Regions from separate parts of the Pseudomonas sp. nanlin1 genome, predicted to be linked through region 2. Evidence: riboswitches for the same ligand, from Rfam matches in the RefSeq annotation. Region 2 holds a riboswitch; the other holds the start of a gene.
The links. Region 2 has a riboswitch for cobalamin ahead of cobW (cobalamin biosynthesis protein CobW). Riboswitches for the same ligand answer to the same signal wherever they lie in the genome.
Positions count from the first base shown of each region.

Region 1 (6,277 bases), 1.1 Mb from region 2:
CAGGCCCAGGGTGATAGGCCGCTAGACAGGTCGAGCCAATCGGCCACCTCGATGCCGTAATCCCGCGCCGCTTTGGCCAGGCGGCCACCGTGTTCAAGCATAGAGTTCGGCTCCCAGGCACAGCACCAATAACCATAGCCAGACCCCACGCTGCACCAGGCGCCAACCGCGCTCGATGGCAGTGGCGTCGGCGGCAGGGCCGGCACCGAGCACTGGGCGTTGGTGCAACTCACCGTGATAGACCGCTGCGCCGCCGAGCTCAACCCCCAAAGCACCCGCTCCAGCCGCCATTACCGGCCCGGCATTGGGGCTGTCCCACTGCGGTGCCTGGCGCCGCCAGCAGGTCAAGGCCAAACGGGTTTTGCCCAATAGCGCGTAAGTCAGCGCCACCAGGCGCGCGGGAATATAGTTGAGCAGATCATCGATACGCGCCGCGGCCCAACCGAAGCGCTCGAAACGCTCGTTGCGGTAACCCCACATCGCGTCAAGGGTATTGCTCAGGCGGTACAACACCACCCCTGGCGCGCCGGCCACGGCAAACCAGAACAACGCAGCGAACACCGCGTCGCTGCCGTTTTCCAGCACTGATTCAGTGGCGGCGCGGGCCACGGCCGGGGCATCCAGCTCGGCCGTTTCGCGGCTGACCAGATAGCCCACGCGCTGCCGTGCCTTGGGCAAATCATCGGCGCGCAGCGCCTGCGCCACCGGCAGCACGTGCTCGCCCAGGCTGCGCAGGCCAAGGGCGCAGTACAGCGCCAGCACTTGCACCAGCACGCCCACGTAGGGCAACTGGGCCAGCAGCGCCGCCGCACAGGTCAGCGGTACCACCGCCAGCACCCAAGCGCTGACCCCATGGCTACGCCAACCGCGCCCGGCGATGTTCAAGCGCTGTTCCAGGCGGTTGGCCAGGCGGCCGAAGGCGACCAATGGGTGGGCCCGGCGCGGCTCGCCCAGCAAGGCATCCAGCGCAACCCCGGCCACACTTAGCAAGGCGATGCTCATGGACGTTGCCCCCAGTGGTTTTCATAGAGCATTTCGGCCAGGGGTTGTGGTTCGGCCCAACCTTCCAGGCTGAGCATCGGCGCCGGGTAAAAGGCCTGCACCGGGCCCAGGCAGAGCACCGCCAAAGGCTTGGCCCCGGCCGGCATACCCAGTAGCTCGGCCAGGGCCGCAGGTTCGAACAGCGATACCCAGCCCATGCCCAAGCCTTCGGCGCGTGCAGCTAACCAGAGGTTTTGCAGGGCGCAGGCCAACGAGGCGAGGTCCATCTCAGGTAGGGTCCGGCGGCCGAAGATATGCCGCTCGCGATCATCGCTCAGGGCCGCCACCAGCACTTCGGCACATTGGCCGATGCCTTCGACCTTGAGCTGCATGAATTCGTCGGAACGCTGGCCAAGGGCTTCGGCGGTGCGTACCCGCTCCTCCTCCACCAGCGCCTGAATGCGCCCGCGCAACTCGCGGTCACTGATGCGAATAAAGCGCCACGGCTGCATCAGCCCGACACTGGGGGCCTGATGCGCAGCCTGGAGCAGGCGGGTCAACAGCTCAGGGGCCACCGTGCCACCGGCAAAATGGCGCATGTCGCGGCGCTCACCAATGGCACGGTAAATCGCCGCCCGCTCTAGTGGGCTGTAGGCGTGCTCAGACATCGAGCGCCTCGGGGGCGAACAGGCGTGCAATCGCCGCTGGGTTGGAAGGGAAATAGAAATGCACATAGGAGGCTGTCATGCGCCCGATGCGATAGACCGCCTCGGCGCCACGCCCACCGTTAGGGCTGACCCCACGCGCCAAGGGGGCCAACTCGGTACTGGTCAACGAATGGTGGTAAGTGTGGCCGCGCAGCTCGCCCTCGGGCAATGTCACGACTTGCAACGCCAGCGCCGCCAGGCGTTTTTGCATGACCGCTTCACCCGGCAGCAGGCCGAGCAATTCGGCGCGCTCGCCGGCGACATCGGTTAGGGCATCGAGCAAATACAGCATGCCGCCACATTCTGCCAACAGCGGCTTGTCCGCTTGTTGATGGGCCACAATAGCGGCCATCATCGGCGCGTTCGCGGCCAAGGCGTGGTGGTGCAATTCGGGGTAGCCGCCGGGCAGGTAGAGGCTGTCGCACGCCGGGAGGCTTTGGTCGTGAAGGGGCGAGAAAAAACTCAACTGCGCCCCCATGGCCCGTAGCACGTCGAGGCTGGCGTTGTAGATAAAGGCAAACGCTTCGTCGCGGGCCACGGCAATACGCACCCCACTGAGTAACGGTTCGATATGAACCGGTGCGGGCGCCGAGAAGGTGACGGGGGGCGGCAACAACACTTCGCAACTGCTGGCCAACGCAGCTGCGGCGACATCAAGGCGCTCGTCCAAATCATTCAGCTCGCTGGCCTGTACCAAACCCAAGTGGCGGCTGGGCAATTCGATACCGGTGTCACGGGACAGACCGCCGTACCAGCGCAGGCCCTCGGTCAGGCTACCTTCAAGCAGTTGCGCATGCCGCAGGGTGCCGACGCGGTTGGCCATTACCCCGGCGAAGGGCAGGTCTGGCTGGTAACGCGCCAAGCCGAGGGCCAGGGCACCAAAGGTCTGCGCCATGGCGGTGCCATCGATCACGGCCAGCACGGGCACGCCGAAATGACGGGCCAAGTCGGCGCTGGACGGAATGCCGTCGAACAGCCCCATGACTCCCTCGATCAAGATCAAGTCGGCTTCGCCCGCCGCCTCCCATAGCAGCCGGCGGCTGTCTTCAGCGCCGACCATCCACATGTCCAGCTGATACACCGGCGCACCGCTGGCGCGCTCGAGGATCATGGGGTCGAGAAAGTCCGGGCCGCATTTAAACACCCGCACTCGCCGGCCTTGGTTGCGGTGCAGGCGAGCCAGGGCGGCGGTGACGGTGGTCTTGCCCTGGCCCGAGGCTGGCGCGGCGATCAATACCGCCGGGCACTGGCGCGCATCCGTCACAGTTCGATGCCTTTTTGGGCGCGGATACCGGCCTGGAAAGCGTGCTTGATCACGCCCATTTCGGTCACCGTGTCGGCCAGCTCGATCAGCTCGGGCTTGGCCCCACGGCCCGTCACCACGACGTGCTGCATGGGCGGGCGGGCTTGCAGATCGGTGAGCACCTGGTCCAGGTCGAGGTAGCCATGTTTGAGGGCGATGTTCAGTTCGTCGAGCACCACCAGGCCAATGGCCGGGTCGCTCAGCAGTTCACGGGACACCGCCCAGGCCGCTTGCGCCGCTGCGATATCGCGCTGCCGGTCCTGGGTCTCCCAGGTAAAGCCCTCGCCCATGACGTGGTAGCGCACCTGCTCGGGGAAGCGCCGAAAAAATAGCTCTTCGCCCGTACTATGGCGGCCCTTGATGAACTGCACCACACCGCAGCGCATGTCATGCCCCATGGCCCGGGCGAGCATGCCAAATGCGGAGCTGCTTTTGCCCTTGCCGTTGCCGGACAACACTAGCAACAAGCCGCATTCATTGGGGGAGTTGGCAATGCGCTCGTCGATCACGGCTTTTTTGCGCAGCATGCGCGCCAGATGGCGTTCGTCGCGCTCGGGGGTGTCGGTCATCGCAAGTCTCCGCTAGGGCTGCGCGCAGGCTGCATCGACGCGCCAGGCGGGGGCCCGAAGGCGCCGACTGGCAACCGCCAATGCCGCTCTCCCCGCGCGACAGAATCAATTGAACACGACGCGCTGGCGCACCGCGATAAAAGTCTTCAGGCCGGTCTCCGGGCTCATGAGCAGCCGCAACCGTGCGGCTTGGCCACGCGCCTTCCCGTACCGATTCAGTACAGTGGCGCCGTGCGTGGCGTTGACTCATTTACCGTTGCGGGGGCAGCGCCGGAATCGCGAGCTGGGGCTCGCTCACCGGCTTCCCTGTTTCACTCGCGCGGCCCTTGGCTGGCGAGCACCTGAATACGTCGCGCAGGTTAGAGGGTTGGGGTAGGAGCGTCAATGCAAGCCGGTGTGGCAAAGCGTGTTGAACCTCCGTCGCCACAGCGCCCTCTATGCCTTAACGCATGACGATTAACGCTCAGGGAAGCTAATAATGAACAAGACTCGCCTTACACTGCTTATCCTCGCCACCGCAGGGCTCGCCGCCTGCGGCGAGAGCTCGACGTTGCAAGTCAGTGACGGCACTGGGCCTTCGCCCAAATTGCCTGAGCCCAATAAAACCCTGATCCCCACGGTGAACATCGCCGACGCGGTGGGTTGGCCCGCAGGCACTAAGCCCACCGCTGCGCCAGGCACGCAAGTGGCCGCCTTCGCCGAGGGCTTGGACCACCCGCGCTGGATGTACGTACTGCCCAACGGTGACGTACTGGTGGCCGAAACCAATGCGCCGCCCAAGCCCGATGACAGCAGCGGCGTGCGCGGCTGGGTGATGGAAAAGGTCATGGCCAAAGCCGGTGCAGGCGTGCCTAGCCCCAACCGCATCACCTTGCTGCGCGACAAAGACGGCGACGGCGTGGCGGAAACCCGCACCGTGTTCCTGGAAAAGCTGAATTCACCGTTCGGCATGGCGTTGGTGGGCAATGACTTCTATGTCGCCGACACCGATCGCCTGCTGCGCTTTCGCTACGAAGACGGCGCAACGTCAATCACCACGCCAGGCGCCAAGGTCACCGACCTCCCCGGTGGCACCTTGAACCACCACTGGACTAAGAACGTCATTGCCAGCCCAGACGGCAAGAAGCTGTATGTCACCACCGGCTCCAACAGCAATGTCGGCGAAAACGGCATGGCCGCCGAAGAAGGTCGCGCCGCGATCTGGGAAGTCGACGCCGCCACTGGCCAGCACCGTATTTTCGCGTCCGGTATCCGCAACCCCAATGGCCTAGCCTGGGAGCCCCAGAGCGGCAAACTGTGGACCGCGGTGAATGAACGCGACGAAATCGGCAGCGACCTGGTACCCGACTACATCACTTCAGTGAAAGACGGTGGCTTCTACGGCTGGCCCTACAGTTACTACGGGCAGAATGTCGACAAGCGCGTAGAGCCGCAAAACCCAGACCTAGTGGCCAAGGCTATTGCGCCAGACTACGCGGTAGGGCCACACACCGCCTCGCTAGGCTTGATGTTCGCCGAGCCCAACGCGCTGCCCGCGCCGTTCACCAATGGCGCAATCATCGGCCAGCACGGCTCGTGGAATCGTAAGCCCCACAGCGGCTATAAGGTGATTTTCGTCCCGTTCAGCAATGGCATGCCTAGCGGCCAGCCGGTCGATCTATTGACCGGTTTCTTGAACAAGGATGAGGAGGCGATGGGACGTCCGGTGGGTGTGGTCAGTGACCACAAAGGCGCGGTCCTGGTTGCGGACGATGTAGGTAACAAGATTTGGCGCGTAACGGCCGCCAAGTAAAGCGAATCGATCGGGGGCCCGCGCTGAGCAGCCCCCGAACGCTGACCCGTATCACATGAAAAAAAGACGTCAGGGATTACGCGCTAAATTCCCTGCATCCAACACGCGCTTGGCATTGAGGTAGGCTTTCTGCCAATAAGGCTTGGCCAGGTAATCCAAGCGTACCGTCCCGCCCGTGGCCGGCGCATGGACGAAACGCCCCTCCCCCACATAAATACCCGCGTGGCTCACCTGAGAGCCGCCGCCGGTGGCGAAGAACACTAAGTCCCCTGATTGCAGAGCGTTTTTGTCCACATTGGGGCTGCGCATGCTGATCAACTCTCGGGTCGAGCGCGGCAATTGCACACCCGCTGCGTCACGGTAGACGAAGCCAATCAGGCCGCTGCAGTCGAACCCTGAGTCGGGCGTATTACCACCCCAGCGGTAGGGCGTGCCCACTAAACCTAACGCACGAAACAGCACGTCATCGGTTTGCGGCGAGAACCCGGGGGTCGTATTGATCACAACGGGGCGGATGAGCTTGGGAGCAGGCGCCGGAGCCGGCGCGCTGGCGCAACCGCCCAATAGGGCGGCGCTAAACAGTGCAGCAATACGTAACGGTGTCGACATAGACTGCACCCACCTGGTTAAGGCCAGGCACCTACTTGCTGGAAATGACCGTGGTCGGCGCCATGGCCAAGGCGCGCTTGGCCTCGATAAAGGTCTTGCTCCAGTAACTGTCATTCAAACTGTCGACGCGAACGCCACCGCTACGACGGCTGCTGGAATGGATGAACTGCGCGTCACCCAGATAAATCGCGGCATGGCTGACCCGGCCGCGGCCTGCGGTGCTGAAGAATAGCAGGTCACCCGGCTTAAGGTTATTGCGCGACACCAGAGGAGCTTTAACGTTGATCATTTCGCGGGTCGAACGCGGCAAGGTCAT
Region 1 covers NZ_CP124218.1:4,168,322-4,174,598, forward strand. The annotation lists gene cobD (threonine-phosphate decarboxylase CobD) at 1-101, opposite strand, end outside; gene cbiB (adenosylcobinamide-phosphate synthase CbiB) at 94-1,002, opposite strand; gene bluB (5,6-dimethylbenzimidazole synthase) at 999-1,649, opposite strand; gene QCL65_RS19195 (cobyrinate a,c-diamide synthase) at 1,642-2,952, opposite strand; gene cobO (cob(I)yrinic acid a,c-diamide adenosyltransferase) at 2,949-3,560, opposite strand; cobalamin riboswitch at 3,692-3,920, opposite strand; gene QCL65_RS19205 (PQQ-dependent sugar dehydrogenase) at 4,039-5,352, shown strand; gene QCL65_RS19210 (C40 family peptidase) at 5,422-5,961, opposite strand; gene QCL65_RS19215 (C40 family peptidase) at 5,993-6,277, opposite strand, start outside.
Region 1: linked by a shared signal. The riboswitch ahead of cobO (cob(I)yrinic acid a,c-diamide adenosyltransferase) and the one ahead of cobW (cobalamin biosynthesis protein CobW) in region 2 are both predicted to bind cobalamin.

Region 2 (6,277 bases):
ATCGTCACCGCCCGTACGCATGGTGGCCGTGCCCCACACCGACAGGCCAAGCTGGCGCAAATGGTCGCCGTGGTCTTGCAGGTGGCGCTCGAGGATCAGGTTGGCCGAGGCAAAACCAATACGCCAGGCCGTGGTGGTGGGCAGGTTACGCACGTCCACCGAGAAAAAATTGCGCCCGGTGGGCAGCACGTCCAGGCGGCCACGGCTGGGCGCCCCGCTTGGCCCAGCCGGGACAAAGCGACCACCCAGGGCCGCCAGCAGGCCTTGGATCTCCGCCGGGCCGCAGGCGTCCAGGCGCGGCGCGACGACATCGCGTAATTGTTCAGCCATGGCGTGTAACGGCGCCCAGGGTTCATCGGCGGGCATGCACAAAGTGCCGCTCAGCGCTTGCTCGATCCATTGGCTGGCGAACCCTTCAAGGCGCTCGCGGGCATCCCCGGCCGTGCGCCAGGGCGCTTCGCTGAGCCCCAGCAGCGCCGCTGGCCGGGGCCCGGCCCAGGGTTCACCGAGGTTACAGTCCAGTGGGTCGAAACCCAACTGGAACGCCGAACTCAGGGCTCGCAACAAACTGCCCTGGGCGCCCCGGCCATCGCCCCGGGGGATGCGCAGCAAGGCCAGCAGCGTATCGATGCGCAGGCGCCCCTGGGGAGATTCGCCAAACACATGCAGGCCGTCACGGATCTGTGACTCTTTCAGGTCACACAGGTAGGTATCCAGGCGCGGCAACCAGACAGCAGCATCGGGGTCGCCATCGAGCTTGAGTTCCTGGTCGATACGGGTGCTACGCACCAGTTTGAAGATGTCGTTTTCCAGCTCGCGGGCACGCCGCGGGTCAAGCAACTGCGCCTCGTAGTACTCGTCGGCGAGCAGCTCCAAGTCACGCAGCGGGCCATAGGTTTCGGCGCGGGTCAGGGGCGGCATCAAGTGGTCGATGATCACCGCCTGGGTTCGGCGCTTGGCCTGGGCGCCCTCCCCGGGGTCGTTGACGATAAACGGGTAAATATTCGGCATGGGCCCTAACAGGGCGTCGGGCCAGCAGGTGTCGGCCAGGCCGACGCCTTTGCCCGGTAGCCACTCCAGGTTGCCGTGCTTGCCCACGTGCACCAGGGCGTCGGCGCCATAGGCGTGGCGCAGCCAGAAATAGAAGGCCAGGTAACCGTGGGGCGGCACCAGGTCGGGGTCGTGGTAGACCGCGCTGACATCCAGCTGATAGCCCCGTGCCGGCTGGATACCCACGAAGGTCAGGCCAAAACGCAGGCCGGCGACCATCATCCGCCCGTCTCGGCACATCGGGTCTTGTTGCGGCTCGCCCCAGCGCTCGCGCACGGCGTGTTGATTGGCTTCAGGCAGCTGGGCAAAGGCGTCGAGGTAAGCGTCCATGGCCATGCTCTGGGCGCAAGGGCGTTGATCGAGGCGTTCCAGGTCGTTGGTCACGCCGCCCAACAGTTGTTGGATCAGGGCCGTGCCCGTGTCCGGCAGATCGGCCACCGGGTAGCCTTCGGCCTGCATGGCGGTGAGGATATTCAGCGCCGCCGCCGGAGTATCCAGGCCCACGCCGTTGCCGATTCGACCGTCGCGGGTCGGGTAATTGGCCAGCACCAGGGCCACCCGCTTATCGGCGGCCGGGCGCCGGGCCAAGGCGCTCCAGCGCCGGGCTAACTGGGCGACAAAGTCCATACGTTCGGGATGCGCGCGGTAGCAGACGACGTCTGACTGGCTGCGCTCGCTGCGCCAGGCCAAGTCTTTGAAGCTGATGGCGCGGCTGATAATGCGCCCGTCCAGTTCCGGCAGAGCGATGTGCATGGCCAGGTCGCGCGCGCCCAGCCCCTGGGCACTGTCGCGCCAACCGTCGAGGTTGTCCTGGGCACAGATCGCCTGGATCACCGGAATGTCCCGGCGAAAGGGCCTTACATGGGGCGCTTCAGGGCTGGATTGGGCAAAGCCGGTGGTGTTTAGAATAACCGCCGCGTCGACTTCATCCAGCCAGTCTTGGACTTGGGCCAAGCAGGCGGGGTCTTTCAGGCTGGCGACGGCGATCGGCAGCGGGTTCAAGCCAGCACTGAGCAGGCGCTGGCAGAAGATATCAATAAAGCCGGTGTTGGCCGCCTGCAAGTGCGAGCGATAGAACAACACCGGCGCCACCGCCTGCTCAGCCACCCAATCGGCGCGCCAGTGGTCCAGGTTCGGCTGGTCGTGCTGCGGATGATAGATGGCCGTGCGCGGCAGGCTCTGGGGTTCAATCCAGGGGTAATCGCGGCCCAGCCAGGTGCTAGCCAGGCAATGCAGCAGCGAACGCGCATTGCCCATCCCGCCCTGGCGCAAAAAATGCCAAAGGCGCTCGACCGCCTCGGGCTGTTCGGTACTCAGACCACTGAGCTCGGGGTCGGCGCGGTCGTCACCCGGCACCATGATCAGGCGCACGCCCCGCTCGGCCAGCTCGACCAAGCGTTCGACACCGTAGCGCCAGTAACCGATACCACCGTGTAGAGAAATCAGAATGACCTTAGCGTGGCGCAGCACCTCGTCGACGTACAGGTCGACTGAGGCGTGATTCTGCACCTGCATTGGGTTGGCCAGGCGCAGGCTGGGGAAGTCCGCTGGCAGGTGCTGAGCCGCCTCGGCCAGCAGCGCCAGATGCGAATCGCCGCTGCACAGGATCACCAGCTCGGCCGGTGTCTGGCCCAGGTCGGCGATGCTGTCGTCGGGGACAAAACCGCCGGGCTGGGTACGCAGCAGGTGCATGGGTCAGGCCGCCAGGGCTTGGCGCAGTTGCGCTTCGAGCAACTGGGCGTCGAGGCCCTGGCCGATCAGTACCAGGCGAGTGCTGCGCGGCTCGTCGGTGCTCCAGGCGCGGTCGAAGTGTTTGTCAAACCGCGTCCCCACCCCCTGGATAAGCAAACGCATAGGTTTGCCAGGAATCGCGGCGAACCCTTTAACCCGCAAAATGCCGTGGCGCACCACCAATTGCGTCAGCGCATCGAGCAGCAGCCGTTCTTCGGCCGCCGGCAGTTCCAGGGAGATGGAGTCGAAGGCATCGTGGTCGTGGTCGTCATGCTCGTCACCTTCGTGGTGATCATGGTGGGTCTTGCGCCCATCGATATGTTGCTCCGACTCAGCGCCAAGGCCCAGTAGCACCTCCAGCGGCAGACGGGCACTGCTGGCCTCGACCACTTTGACCGCCGGCGGCAGCTCTTCGGCCACCTGCGCGCGCACACCGGCCAGGGCTTCTGGGGCCAGTAGGTCGGCTTTATTGAGAATCACCAGGTCGGCACTGGCCAACTGGTCGGCGAACAGCTCGTGCAGCGGCGATTCGTGGTCAAGGTTGGGGTCGAGCTTGCGCTGGGCGTCCACCTGATCGGGGTAGGCGGCAAACGTGCCGGCCGCCACTGCTGGGCTGTCGACCACGGTGATCACCGCGTCCACCGTGCAGGCGTTGCGAATTTCCGGCCATTGGAACGCTTGCACAAGCGGCTTGGGCAGTGCCAGGCCACTGGTTTCGATGAGGATATGATCGAGGTCGCCACGGCGGGCAACCAGCTCGCGCATCACCGGGAAAAACTCTTCCTGAACGGTGCAGCAGAGGCAACCGTTGGCCAGTTCATACACACGGCCCTGGGCCTCTTCTTCGCTGCAGCCGATGCTGCACTGCTTGAGAATCTCCCCGTCGATACCCAGCTCGCCGAACTCATTGACGATAACGGCGATACGGCGGCCCTGGGCGTTGTCGAGCATGTGCCGCAGCAAGGTGGTTTTGCCCGAACCGAGAAAGCCGGTAACGATGGTGACGGGAAGTTTGGCCAATGTTTTCATCGGGTGCCCTTGGCAAAGTGGCGGGCATGCGCGACGAAAACCGCAGGCGCCAGGCCCACGGTAGAATTCGCCACCGGATCACCCCGCCCGGTTGAATATGAGGAAGCACGTTCGAGGCAGGTCTCCTGGCTCGCGGTAGCGCCCTGCAAACGCTGCAGAACCTGATGCCAGGCACCTTCCCGCGTCGATTCGCAGTGGTCTCGCCTAGCCCTTCACCGCTTACAGTTGCGGGGGCAGCCGCGGCATCTACCGCGTTCCCATCTTAGCCCAGGCGTGTGCCTCGGAACCTCGAACCTGCAAGGCTACGCAGTGGGCCGGGCCAGGTCAATCGTGCCGCTGCAATTGACCCACCGCCCTGCGCCGTGGTCTGCTGCGGCCCAACGTTTGGGTGCCCGTTACCCTTAAATAGCCGAGGACACATCCATGCCCACCAGCGTTACTGGCCAGACCGCACTGGCTGCCGGTTTTGGTTGCGGGCACGGCTGCCCATGGCAGCAGTTGCGCGAACTGTTACTGCGCAGCCTGGCCGAAAACGGCCTGCAGCTGGATCAGTTGCAGGCCATCGCCAGTGTCGAGTACAAGCGCAAGGAAGCCGGCTTGCACCGCCTGGCGGAGGCCTTGGGTGTGGGGTTGTATTTTTTCGATGCGCCGCACTTAAGTGGTTACACAGCGCAACTGACCCACGTATCCGCCTTGGCACAGGCCATTACCGGCTCTGCCGGGGTCGCTGAAAGTAGTGCCCTGGCTCTGGCCGAACAGTTGGGCTCGGCACCCGCGCAGTTGATCGTACCGCGGCGCGCCATCGCACGCGCAACGGTGGCGATTGCGCGCGTGACGGTTAAACTGCCCCGCTGACTCTTTCCAGGATTCCTCATGACCGTCTATTTCATCGGTGCCGGCCCCGGCGACCCTGACCTGATCACCGTCAAAGGCCAGCGCCTGATTCGCCAATGCCCGGTGATTATTTACGCCGGCTCCCTGGTACCGCCTGCGATTCTTCAAGGGCACCAGGCCGAGTCGGTGATCAACAGCGCCGAACTGCACCTGCAACAGATCATCACACTAATGGCCAGCGCCCATGCCAAAGGCCAAGACGTTGCCCGCGTGCATTCTGGTGATCCATCTTTGTACGGCGCCATTGGCGAGCAAATCCGCCACCTGCGCGAGCTGGGTATTCCCTTCGAGATCATTCCCGGTGTGACCGCCACGGCCGCCTGCGCGGCGTTGCTGGGGGCCGAGCTGACCCTGCCGGAAATATCGCAAACGCTGATCCTGACCCGCTATGCCGACAAGTCGCCAATGCCGCTGGGGGAAGACCTGGCCAGCCTGGCCAGCCATCGGGCGACGCTGGCCATTCACCTGGGCGTGCAGCACCTGGCCAAGATCGTCACACAATTGACCCCGCACTACGGCGCCGACTGCCCGATCGCGGTAGTACACCGGGCCAGCTGGCCGGATCAGGACTGGGTAACTGGGGCGTTGTGCGATATCGTGGAAAAGGTCGAGGCCAAGGGGTTTCGCCGCACGGCGTTGATCCTGGTAGGCCGGGTGTTGGGCAATGACCAATTTGCCGAATCGGCGCTGTACCGCGCCGGGCATGCCCATTTATATCGCTCTGAATAAAAGGATATCGAGATGCTGGAACTGCGCCCTACCTGTGAACGCTGCAGCGAGGCTTTACCTGCTGACAGTGAGCGAGCGTTTATCTGTTCTTACGAGTGCACGTTCTGTGCGACCTGCACCAGCGAGACCTTGCAGGGCAAATGCCCGAATTGCAGCGGGGAGTTGTTGCGCCGGCCTCGGCGTTTGCCCAAGGCGTCTTGATAGCACTGAAACTAAGAAGGGGCCTGACAGCGCGCTGCCCGGCCCCACGCCTTCAGTAGTAAGCGTTTTCTTTCTGTGTATGGTCGGTAACGTCGCGCACGCCCTTGAGCTCGGGAATTCGTTCCAACAGGGTGCGCTCGATGCCCTCGCGCAGTGTCACGTCAGCCTGACCGCAACCCTGGCAGCCGCCACCGAATTGCAACACGGCGATGCCGTCGTCCACCACATCGATCAAACTGACCTGGCCGCCATGGCTGGCCAAACCTGGGTTGATTTCGGTTTGCAGGTAATAATTGATGCGTTCGTTGACCGGGCTATCGGCATTGACCATCGGCACCTTGGCGTTAGGCGCTTTGATGGTCAACTGGCCGCCCATGCGGTCGGTGGCGTAGTCGACCACGGCGTCGTCGAGGAAGGCCTCACTGACCGAGTCGATCCAGGCGGTAAAGCTCTTGAGCCCTAGCGCGGTGTCTTCAGGTTTTTCTTCACCCGGTTTGCAATAGGCAATGCACGTCTCGGCGTACTGGGTACCTGGCTGGGTGATGAATACGCGGATGCCGATACCGGGGGTGTTCTGCTTACTCAGCAGATCGGCCAGGTAATCGTGGGCGGCGTCGGTAATGGTTATGGCGCTCATTTTGGT
Region 2 covers NZ_CP124218.1:3,075,389-3,081,665, forward strand. The annotation lists gene cobN (cobaltochelatase subunit CobN) at 1-2,742, opposite strand, end outside; gene cobW (cobalamin biosynthesis protein CobW) at 2,746-3,810, opposite strand; cobalamin riboswitch at 3,908-4,116, opposite strand; gene QCL65_RS14275 (cobalamin biosynthesis protein) at 4,234-4,665, shown strand; gene cobM (precorrin-4 C(11)-methyltransferase) at 4,684-5,433, shown strand; gene QCL65_RS14285 (DUF1272 domain-containing protein) at 5,446-5,634, shown strand; gene nfuA (Fe-S biogenesis protein NfuA) at 5,687-6,271, opposite strand.